Regions from separate parts of the Microbispora sp. H10670 genome, predicted to be linked through region 1. Evidence: predicted binding sites of a transcription regulator. Region 1 holds the regulator's gene; each other region holds the start of a gene.
The links. The regulator HrcA, encoded in region 1, represses chaperone genes, less so after heat shock. The targets are predictions, from matches to a motif close to TTGGCACTCTCNNNNNGAGAGTGCCAA.
Positions count from the first base shown of each region.

Region 2: groES (co-chaperone GroES) is a predicted target of HrcA. The motif match lies at 1,804-1,830, and genes of this name have one in related genera.
Region 3: groL (chaperonin GroEL) is a predicted target of HrcA. The motif match lies at 1,519-1,545, and genes of this name have one in related genera.

Region 1 covers NZ_JABBWW010000007.1:90,984-94,256, forward strand. Annotated here, with positions in the region: gene dnaJ (molecular chaperone DnaJ) at 1-960, opposite strand, end outside; gene hrcA (heat-inducible transcriptional repressor HrcA) at 961-1,974, opposite strand; gene HHX33_RS12630 (DUF3097 domain-containing protein) at 2,151-2,966, shown strand; gene hemW (radical SAM family heme chaperone HemW) at 2,980-3,273, opposite strand, start outside.
Region 2 covers NZ_JABBWW010000004.1:180,469-183,741, forward strand. Annotated here, with positions in the region: gene groL (chaperonin GroEL) at 1-1,330, opposite strand, end outside; gene groES (co-chaperone GroES) at 1,403-1,717, opposite strand; gene HHX33_RS08140 (NAD-dependent epimerase/dehydratase family protein) at 1,999-2,841, opposite strand; gene HHX33_RS08145 (MarR family winged helix-turn-helix transcriptional regulator) at 2,978-3,273, shown strand, end outside.
Region 3 covers NZ_JABBWW010000041.1:22,829-26,101, forward strand. Annotated here, with positions in the region: gene thrC (threonine synthase) at 1-590, shown strand, start outside; gene HHX33_RS32720 (MoaD/ThiS family protein) at 636-911, shown strand; gene HHX33_RS32725 (cold-shock protein) at 1,168-1,368, shown strand; gene groL (chaperonin GroEL) at 1,653-3,273, shown strand, end outside.

The DNA of each region.
Region 1 (3,273 bases):
GCCGGTCTCGTTGAGCCGCTGGATGCCCTTGCCGTACAGGGGGATGACCTGACCGGCCTGGGTGCCGGGCCGCACGTCGATGGCCTCCGCGCCGTCGAGGGTGTCGATCGACAGGACGGTGCCGAGCGCGGCGGCGGTCATCGGGATCTGGACGGTGCAGTGCAGGTCGTCGCCCCGGCGTTCGAAGATCTGGTGCGGCCGCTCGACGATCTCCAGGAACAGGTCGCCCGGAGGGCCTCCGCCCGGCCCGACCTCGCCCTCGCCCGCGAGCTGGATGTGCGTGCCGTCCTCGACGCCGGCCGGGATCCGCACCTTGATCGTGCGCCGGGTTCTGACCCGTCCCTCGCCCGAGCACTCCATGCAGGGGTGCCGGATGACGCTGCCGTACCCGCCGCACTGGGGGCAGGGGCGCGACGTCATGACCTGGCCCAGGAACGAGCGGGTGACCTGGGAGACCTCGCCCCGCCCGTGACACATGTCGCACGTGTCGGGGTGGGTGCCGGACGCCGCCCCGGAGCCCTGGCAGACGTCGCAGACCACGGCCGTGTCGACCACGATCTCTCGGGTGGTGCCGAAGGCGGACTCCGCCAGGTCCAGTTCGACCCGGATGGTGGCGTTGCGGCCTCGGCGGGCACGCGAGCGGGGACCCCTCGCGGCGCCGGCGGAACCGAAGAAGGCGTCCATGATGTCGCTGAACGGGAAGCCCCCGCCGAAGCCGCCCGCCCCGGCCGGTCCGCCGCCACTCGCGAACGGATCGGCGCCCATGTCGTACATGCGGCGCTTGCCCGCGTCGGACAGCACCTCGTACGCCTGGTTGATCTCCTTGAACCGCTCCTGGGTCTCCGGATCGGGGTTGACGTCCGGATGCAGCTCACGGGCGAGACGGCGATACGCCTTCTTGATCTCTTCCTGGCTGGCGTCGCGCCGGACGCCAAGGGTCGCGTAGTAGTCGTTGGACACTTATGACCCCGCCAGGATCTGGCCCACGTACCGCGCCACAGCGCGCACCGCACCCATCGTCACCGGATAGTCCATTCGTGTCGGGCCCAGCACTCCAAGCCGGGCCAGTTCCTTGTCGCCCGAACCGTATCCGGCGGCCACGATAGAGGTGCCGCGCAGCCCGCTGTAGGGATTCTCGGATCCGATTCTGACGGTGAGTTCGGACAGCCCGCCGGTCTCGCCCAGCAGGCGCATGAGCACGACCTGCTCCTCCAGCGCCTCAAGCACGTCACGCAGGCCGACGCTGAAGTCGGCGCCCGCCAGATTGGCCGTACCGCCGAAGACGATCTTCTCCTCGTGCCGCTCGACGAGCGTCTCCAGGAGCACGGACATGATGGTCGCCACCACCGGCCTCTCCTCCGGCGGCAGCCGTTCGGGGATGCCGGCCACGGTCTCGGGCACCTGAGAGAGCCAGCACCCGTCGAGGCAGCCGTTCAGCACGGAGCGCAGGTTCGCGATCCGGTCCTCGGCGAGCGCCTCGGGCAGATCGACCACCCGCTGCTCGACCCGCCCGGTGTTCGTGATCAGCACCAGCATGACCCGGCGCTCCGCCAGCGGAACGATCTCCACGTGGCGGACCGACGACCTGGTGAGCGAGGGATACTGCACGACGGCCACCTGCCGGGTGAGCTGCGCGAGCAGCCGTACCGTGCGCATGACGATCTCGTCGAGGTCGACCGCCCCGGCGAGGAACGTCTCGATGGCCCTGCGCTCCGCCCCCGACAACGGCTTGATCTGCGACAGCCGGTCCACGAACAGGCGGTATCCCTTGTCGGTCGGGACCCGCCCGGCGCTGGTGTGCGGCTGCGTGATGTAGCCCTGCTCCTCCAGCGCCGCCATGTCGTTGCGGATGGTCGCCGGGGAGACGCCGAGGTTGTGCCTGTCCGCCAGGGCCTTGGACCCCACCGGCTCGTTGGTGGACACGTAGTCCTCGACGATGGCGCGCAGGACGGCGAGCTTGCGGTCGTCGAGCAATGTGTCACCTCCCTGTGCCCTGGAAACACCGACCCTGGCACTCTGTGTTCCCGAGTGCCAAGTGTACGGCTACCACCGCTCAGCGTGCGATAACGAGCAGACGATCAGGGGCAACACGCCGTGAATCCGGGCGCAACCGGCGGGCCGGCGGCCCGGGATTTGCTAGCGTTCCCCGCATGTACGGGCGGGACGTGCTTTCCGGAGACTGGCGGCGGCCACGGCGGGGGCAGATCCCCGAGATCCCGGCCGAGCCCGACCTCGTGGTCGAGGACGCCGAGGGCCGTTTCTGCGGCGCGGTGGTGGACTGCGACAGGGAGGCCGTGACGCTGGAGGACCGCTTCGGGCGGCGGCGGGTGTTCCCGCTGACCCCCGCCGGGTTCCTCCTCGACGGCAGGCCGGTGACGCTGGTCCGTCCCCAGGCCCGGCCGTCCGGCCCGTTGCGGAGCGCCTCCGGGTCGATCGCGGTCGAAGGGCTGCGCGCCCAGGTCGCCAAGGAGAGCCGCATCTACGTCGAGGGCGTCCACGACGCCGCGCTGGTCGAGAAGATCTGGGGACACGACCTGCGTGTCGAGGGGGTCGTCGTCGAGTTCCTGGAGGGCGTCGACGACCTGCCCGCGATCGTCGGGGAGTTCGGCCCGGAGCCGGGCAGGCGGCTGGGCGTGCTCGTCGACCACCTGGTGCCCGGCTCCAAGGAGAGCCGCATCGCCGCCCGGGTCTCCGGCGCGGACGTGCTCGTCGTGGGGCACCCCTTCGTGGACATCTGGCAGGCGGTCAAGCCCCGGGCGCTCGGCATCCAGGCGTGGCCGGACGTGCCGCGCGGCGTGCCCTGGAAGGAGGGCGTGATCGCCGCGCTGGGCTGGCGGATGGACCCCCAGGAGGCGTGGCGGCACATCCTCGGCCGGGTCACGACCTACGCCGACCTGGAGCCCGAACTGCTCGGCCGCGTCGAGGAGCTCATCGACTTCGTCACAGCCCCTGATCAGTCGGATTGAGGGGTCAGACGGATCAAGGGGTCAGGTCGCGTACGACGGCGTCGGCGAGGAGCCGGCCGCGCAGCGTGAGGACGGCCCGGCCCGCCTTGAACGCCTCGGTCTCCAGCAGCCCGTCCCCCAGCGCCCGCGCGCAGGCCGTACGCGCCTCGGGGGCGAGGTCGGCGAGCGGGAAGCCCGAGGCGAGGCGCAGCTCCAGCATGACGCGCTCGACGGCCCTGTCCTCCGCCGTCAGCACCTCCCGGGCGTGCGCCGGCGAGGTCCCGTCCGCCAGGCGGGCGGCGTACGCGGCGGGGTGCTTGACGTTCCA
Region 2 (3,273 bases), on a different contig from region 1:
GGGCCTTGCGGACGATCGAGACGCCGGTGGCCTCGTCGCCGGTCAGGCCGAGGTTGTCGAGCTCCTTGGACACGTGCACGAGCGCGGAGCCGCCACCGGAGACGATGCCCTCCTCGATCGCGGCGCGGGTCGCGGAGATCGCGTCCTCAAGGCGGTGCTTCTTCTCCTTCAGCTCCACCTCGGTCGCGGCGCCGACACGCAGCACGCAGACACCGCCGGCGAGCTTGGCGAGGCGCTCCTGGAGCTTCTCGCGGTCCCAGTCGGAGTCGGACTGCTCGATCGCGATCTTGATCTCGCGGATGCGGTCCTCGATCGCCTGGGCGTCACCGGCACCGTCGACGACCGTGGTGGTGTCCTTGTTGACCACGACGCGGCGGGCCGTGCCGAGGACCTCCAGGCCCACGTGCTCCAGCTTCAGGCCGATCTCCTCGCTGACGACCTGGCCGCCCGTGAGGGTGGCGATGTCCTGCAGCATTGCCTTGCGGCGGTCGCCGAAGCCCGGAGCCTTGACGGCGACGGAGGTGAAGGTGCCGCGGATCTTGTTGGTCACCAGGACGGCCAGGGCCTCGCCCTCGACGTCCTCGGCGATGACCAGAAGCTGCCGCTTGGTCTGGGCGACCTTCTCCAGCAGCGGGAGGAAGTCCGCGATGGAGGAGATCTTGCCCTGGTGGATCAGGACGTACGGCTCCTCGAGCACCGACTCCATGCGCTCGGGGTCGGTGACCATGTAGTGCGACAGGTAGCCCTTGTCGAACTGGAGGCCCTCGGTGAACTCCAGCTCCAGGCCCATCGCGTTGGACTCCTCGACGGTGATGACACCGTCCTTGCCCACCTTGTCGAAGGCCTCGGCGATCAGGCCGCCGATCTTCGCGTCCTGCGCGGAGATCGTAGCGACATTGGCGATCTCCTTCTTGTCCTCGACGTGGCGGGCGCTGCCGAGCAGCCGCTCGCTGACGGCCTGCGCGGCCTTGTCGATGCCGCGCTTGAGCGACAGCGGCTGCGCGCCGGCCGCCACGTTGCGCAGGCCCTCGCGGACCATTGCCTGGGCCAGGACGGTCGCGGTGGTGGTGCCGTCACCCGCGATGTCGTTGGTCTTGGTCGCCACCTCCTTGGCGAGCTGGGCGCCCAGGTTCTCGTACGGCTTCTCCAGCTCGACCTCGCGAGCGATGGTGACACCGTCGTTCGTGATCGTCGGGGCACCGAACTTCTTGTCGATGACGACGTTGCGGCCGCGCGGGCCGAGGGTCACCTTGACGGCGTCGGCGAGAGCGTTCACACCACGCTCGAGAGCGCGCCGCGCGTCCTCTTCGAACTCCAGGATCTTCGGCATTCAGGTCTCCTTGTGAGCACGTCGGAGCCCCGGGTACGTGGACCCGGGGCTCCTCATGGCTTGCGCGGCCTACTACTTCTCGATGATGGCGAGCACGTCGCGAGCCGAGAGCACCAGGTACTCCTCGCCGCCGTACTTGACCTCGGTGCCGCCGTACTTGCTGTAGAGGACGACGTCGCCCTCCTTGACGTCGAGCGGAATGCGCTTCTCGCCGTCCTCGTCCCAGTTGCCCGGGCCCACGGCGAGCACGCGGCCCTCCTGCGGCTTCTCCTTGGCGGTGTCCGGGATGACCAGGCCGGAGGCGGTGGTCTGCTCGGCCTCAAGCGGCTGGACCACGATGCGGTCGCCGAGCGGCTTAACGGGAACCTTGGTGGCGGTCGTCACGATCGGACCTCCCCTTCAGATTGCGATGAATGAGCTGAAGAGGCGACCAGCGGCCTGCCGTCGCGGGTGTCAGACCTGTCTCGTCGCTGTTGGCACTCTCAATGGCAGAGTGCCAACACGAAACAGTATGCAAGTGGCGCGTGACAGTCAACACGAACCCGCCCCGCAGGTCAGACCCACCTCCCGGCAACGCGTCCGAGAGCTCCCGTTCAGCCCTCCGCCGCCTGCGCGTCACCACCGCGACCCCCGGCGCCCCACGGCGGCGACTCCGGCCCGCGGGCCGGTCAGGCGCGGGTGGCGTACGAACCGGAGCGGACCTCGTCGACGAGGCCGGGCCTGCTGGGGCTCCAGCCGAGGTCCTTCCTCGCGAGGTCGCCGCTCACCACCTGGCTCAGGGCGAGGCCCTCGGCGAACGGGCGGCCGAGCACCTCGCTCGCCTCGTCGATCGGCCACGGCACGGCCTTCCCGCTGCGGCCGGCGGCCGCGGCGGCGTCGGCGACGCTCACCGCCTCCTCGGCGACCGCGTGGAAGAGGCTGCCCGGCGCGGCCTTCTCGATCGCGAGCACGATCAGGTCCGCCAGGTCGTCCACGTGTACGGTCGACCAGGTCGGCGCCGGGCCGCCCGCGTGGACGTACCTGCCGTCCTCCCCGCCGGGGGCGGCGAGCAGGGCGGGGATTCCCGCGCCCCGGCCGTAGACGACGCCGGGCCGGACGACGACTCCGCCCCCGTCAAGCACGAGCCTCTCCACCCGCGGCCGGTAGCCGGACAGGGCGATCGGGTCGACCGGGGCGTTCTCGTCCGCCGCCTCGGTGGTGGCGCCGAGCACCCACACGCCGCTGATGTAGACCAGTCGCGCGCCGCCGCCGGCCAGCGCCTCGATCGCGGCGACGTCCACCGCCTCGTCCCCGACGGGGTTCGCGGCGTGGACGACGACGTCGATGTCGGAGGTCACCGCCTTCGCGAGCGTCTCGGGCTCATGGAGGTCGCCGTGGCGCACCTCGCCGGGCAGGGCGGCCTCGCGCGGCTTCGGCCGGACCAGCGCCACCACGTCGTGCCCGTGCTCGGAGAGCCGCTCCGCGAGCGCCGACCCGATGTACCCCGTCGCGCCGAGAAGCAGAACCTTCATCGTTTCACCTCTAAAATTTCGATGTCTGACTTTTCGATTCGGAGGCTAGCTTAGGAGGGGTCGACATTTCAACGTCGAAGTAAGCGTTACGATGAGACGAGGAGGAGCGGCGGGTGGACCTTCGGCCGCGCGCATCATGGACGACAACCTCATGAACGGCACCACCGGGAACGGCACCGGGAACGGCACAGTAGACGACGCCGTGAACGACGCCGTCGACCAGATCCTCAGCGGCTGGGCCCGGGTGCGTCCGGACGTGGACTGTTCGGCGATGGGCGTCGCCGGGCGGATCTCCCGGGCGTCCCGCCTGTTGGAGAAGGGCGTCAAGGAGCACTTCGCCCGGTACGACCTGGAGCCGTGGGAGTTCGACGTGCTCGCCACCCTTTTCCGCGCCAACTTCGAGCACCGGCTCTGCATGGGCGACCTCGCCGC
Region 3 (3,273 bases), on a different contig from region 1:
CCAAGACGCTGGCGTACGAGATCGCCGAGCAGCTCGGCTGGCGGCTGCCCGAGCAGATCGTCGTCCCGGTGGCCTCCGGCTCGCAGCTCACGAAGATCGACAAGGGCTTCCGCGAGCTGATCAAGCTCGGCCTGGTCGAGGAGCGGCCGTACCGGATCTTCGGCGCGCAGGCCGAGGGCTGCTCGCCGGTCTCCCGCGCGTTCAAGGCCGGGCAGGACGTCGTGCAGCCGGTCAAGCCGGACACCATCGCCAAGTCGCTGGCCATCGGCAACCCGGCGGACGGGCCGTACGTGCTCGACATCGCCCGCCGTACGGGCGGCGCGGTGGAGGACGTGAACGACGGCGAGGTGGTCGAGGCGATCCGCCTGCTGGCCCGGACCGAGGGCATCTTCGCCGAGACCGCGGGCGGCGTCACGGTCGGCGTGCTGCGCAAGCTCGTGCGCGAGGGCCGCCTCGACCCCGAGGCCGAAACCGTGGTGCTGAACACCGGCGACGGTCTCAAGACACTTGACGCGGTGGCCGAGCAGGCCCGTCCGTCCGCGGTCATCCGTCCCTCCCTCGACGCCTTCCGTGCGGCATTCGCCAACTGAAAGCGTTATCACAGGCCCATCGGCAGCAACGAAAGCGAGTGAACAATGAGCGTTTCCGTGCGGATTCCGACGATTCTGCGGACGTACACCAACGGCGTCGCGGAGGTAAGCGGGGAGGGGGGAACGCTCCGCGAGGTCCTGCAGAAGCTGGATGCGGACTATCCGGGCATCGGAGGTCGAATCCTGGATGAGACGGGCAAGATCCGGCGTTTTGTCAACGTCTATGTCGGAGAAGAGGACGTCCGTTTCGCCGATGGGCTGGACACCGCCACGCCGGACGGGGTACAGATTTCGGTCATCCCCGCCGTCGCCGGGGGCTGAGCCGCGACACCGCCGCCGGGCACCTGACATGCACTTCTCTCGCCGGGGAAGTGAGATGTCGCCACAGCGAATGGTGAAGCTCTCAACCTTTCGGTAGAAAAGTGAATAATCGTCTGTACCGCTTTGAGCGAACGCGCCGTAGTAGTTTGCGGATTGACTCTGTTGTTCTACGCCTTGACACGGGTATGGTCGAAGACGATCGACAAAACCGGGGGCTTCTTGGGTGTGGTCCCCAGCCCAGCAAGAGGAGTCGGAAGTGGCGCAGGGCACCGTCAAATGGTTTAACGCGGACAAGGGCTACGGCTTCATCGCGGTAGACGGTGGGAAGGACGTGTTCGTCCATTACTCGGCAATCATGATGGACGGCTACAAGGCCCTCGAGCAGGGTCAGCGGGTTGAGTTCGACATCACGCAGGGGCAGAAGGGCCCGCAGGCGGAGGCCGTACGGGCCGTCTGATCCCGTCAAGCGACCATTGGAGGCCCGGTCCGCGTTCCGCGGGCCGGGCCTTCGGCTCGTCCGGGCTCGTCCGGGTGTTCGGGAACCTCGTCCAAGCTGGTCAGAGTGGCTTCCGCTTGCACTCTCGGGGGTAGAGTGCTAAATACTTGTTTGGCACTCTGAGGTCGAGAGTGACAACAACCGGGATCGGGGCGATGGGGCTCGCGCAGGGATAGCGGGTCCACGCCGTCGCGGGCGTCGGCTCGGTCCGTTGAAGACACCCTGCTACTGGGAGGTCTAGCCTAATGGCAGCCAAGATGATCGCGTTTGACGAGGACGCCCGGCGCGGTCTCGAGCGCGGTATGAACCAGCTCGCCGACGCCGTGAAGGTGACCCTCGGCCCCAAGGGCCGCAACGTCGTGCTGGAGAAGAAGTGGGGCGCCCCCACGATCACCAACGACGGTGTCTCCATCGCCAAGGAGATCGAGCTCGAGGACCCGTGGGAGAAGATCGGCGCCGAGCTGGTCAAGGAAGTCGCGAAGAAGACCGACGACGTCGCCGGTGACGGCACGACGACGGCCACCGTGCTCGCCCAGGCGCTGGTCCGCGAGGGTCTGCGCAACGTCGCCGCCGGCGCCAACCCGATGTCGCTGAAGAAGGGCATCGAGGCCGCCGTCGAGCGCGTCAGCGAGGAGCTGTCGAAGCTCGCCAAGGACGTGGAGACCAAGGAGCAGATCGCCTCCACGGCCTCCATCTCCGCCGCCGACCCGGAGATCGGCGCGCTCATCGCCGAGGCGATGGACAAGGTGGGCAAGGAAGGCGTCATCACCGTCGAGGAGAGCAACACCTTCGGTCTGGAGCTGGAGCTCACCGAGGGCATGCGCTTCGACAAGGGCTACGTGTCCGGCTACTTCGTGACCGACCCCGAGCGCATGGAGGCGGTCTTCGAGGACGCCTACATCCTCATCGCCAACCAGAAGATCTCGGCGAACAAGGACCTGCTCCCGCTGCTCGACAAGGTCGTGCAGTCCGGCAAGCCGCTGGTCCTCCTCGCCGAGGACGTCGAGGGCGAGGCCCTGGCGACCCTGGTGGTCAACAAGATCCGTGGCCTGTTCAAGTCCGTGGCCGTCAAGGCCCCCGGCTTCGGCGACCGCCGCAAGGCCATGCTGCAGGACATCGCGATCCTGACCGGCGGCCAGGTCATCTCCGAGGAGGTCGGTCTCAAGCTGGAGAACGCCACCCTCGACCTGCTCGGCCGCGCCCGCAAGATCGTCGTCACCAAGGACGAGACCACGATCGTCGACGGCGCCGGTGACGCCGAGCAGATCTCCGGCCGCGTGAACGAGATCCGCGCCGAGATCGACCGCACCGACTCCGACTACGACCGCGAGAAGCTCCAGGAGCGTCTCGCCAAGCTGGCCGGCGGCGTCGCCGTCATCAAGGCCGGCGCGGCGACCGAGGTCGAGCTCAAGGAGCGCAAGCACCGCATCGAGGACGCCGTCCGCAACGCCAAGGCCGCGGTCGAGGAGGGCATCGTCCCCGGCGGTGGCGTGGCCCTGCTGCAGGCTGGCGCCAACGCGTTCGACAAGCTGGAGGTCAACGGCGACGAGGCGACCGGCGCGGCGATCGTCCGCAAGGCGCTCGAGGAGCCGCTGAAGCAGATCGCCGTCAACGCCGGCCTCGAGGGCGGCGTCGTGGTGGAGAAGGTCCGCAACCTGCCCGCGGGCGAGGGCCTCAACGCCGCGTCCGGCGAGTACGTCAACATGTTCGAGTCGGGCATCATCGACCCGGCCAAGGTCACCCGCTCGGCGCTGCAGAACGCGGCGTCCATCGCGGCCCTGTTCCTCACGACCGAGGCCGTCATCGCCGAGAAGCCCGAGAAGGAGAAGGCCCCCGCCATGCCCGGCGGCGGCGACATGGACTTCT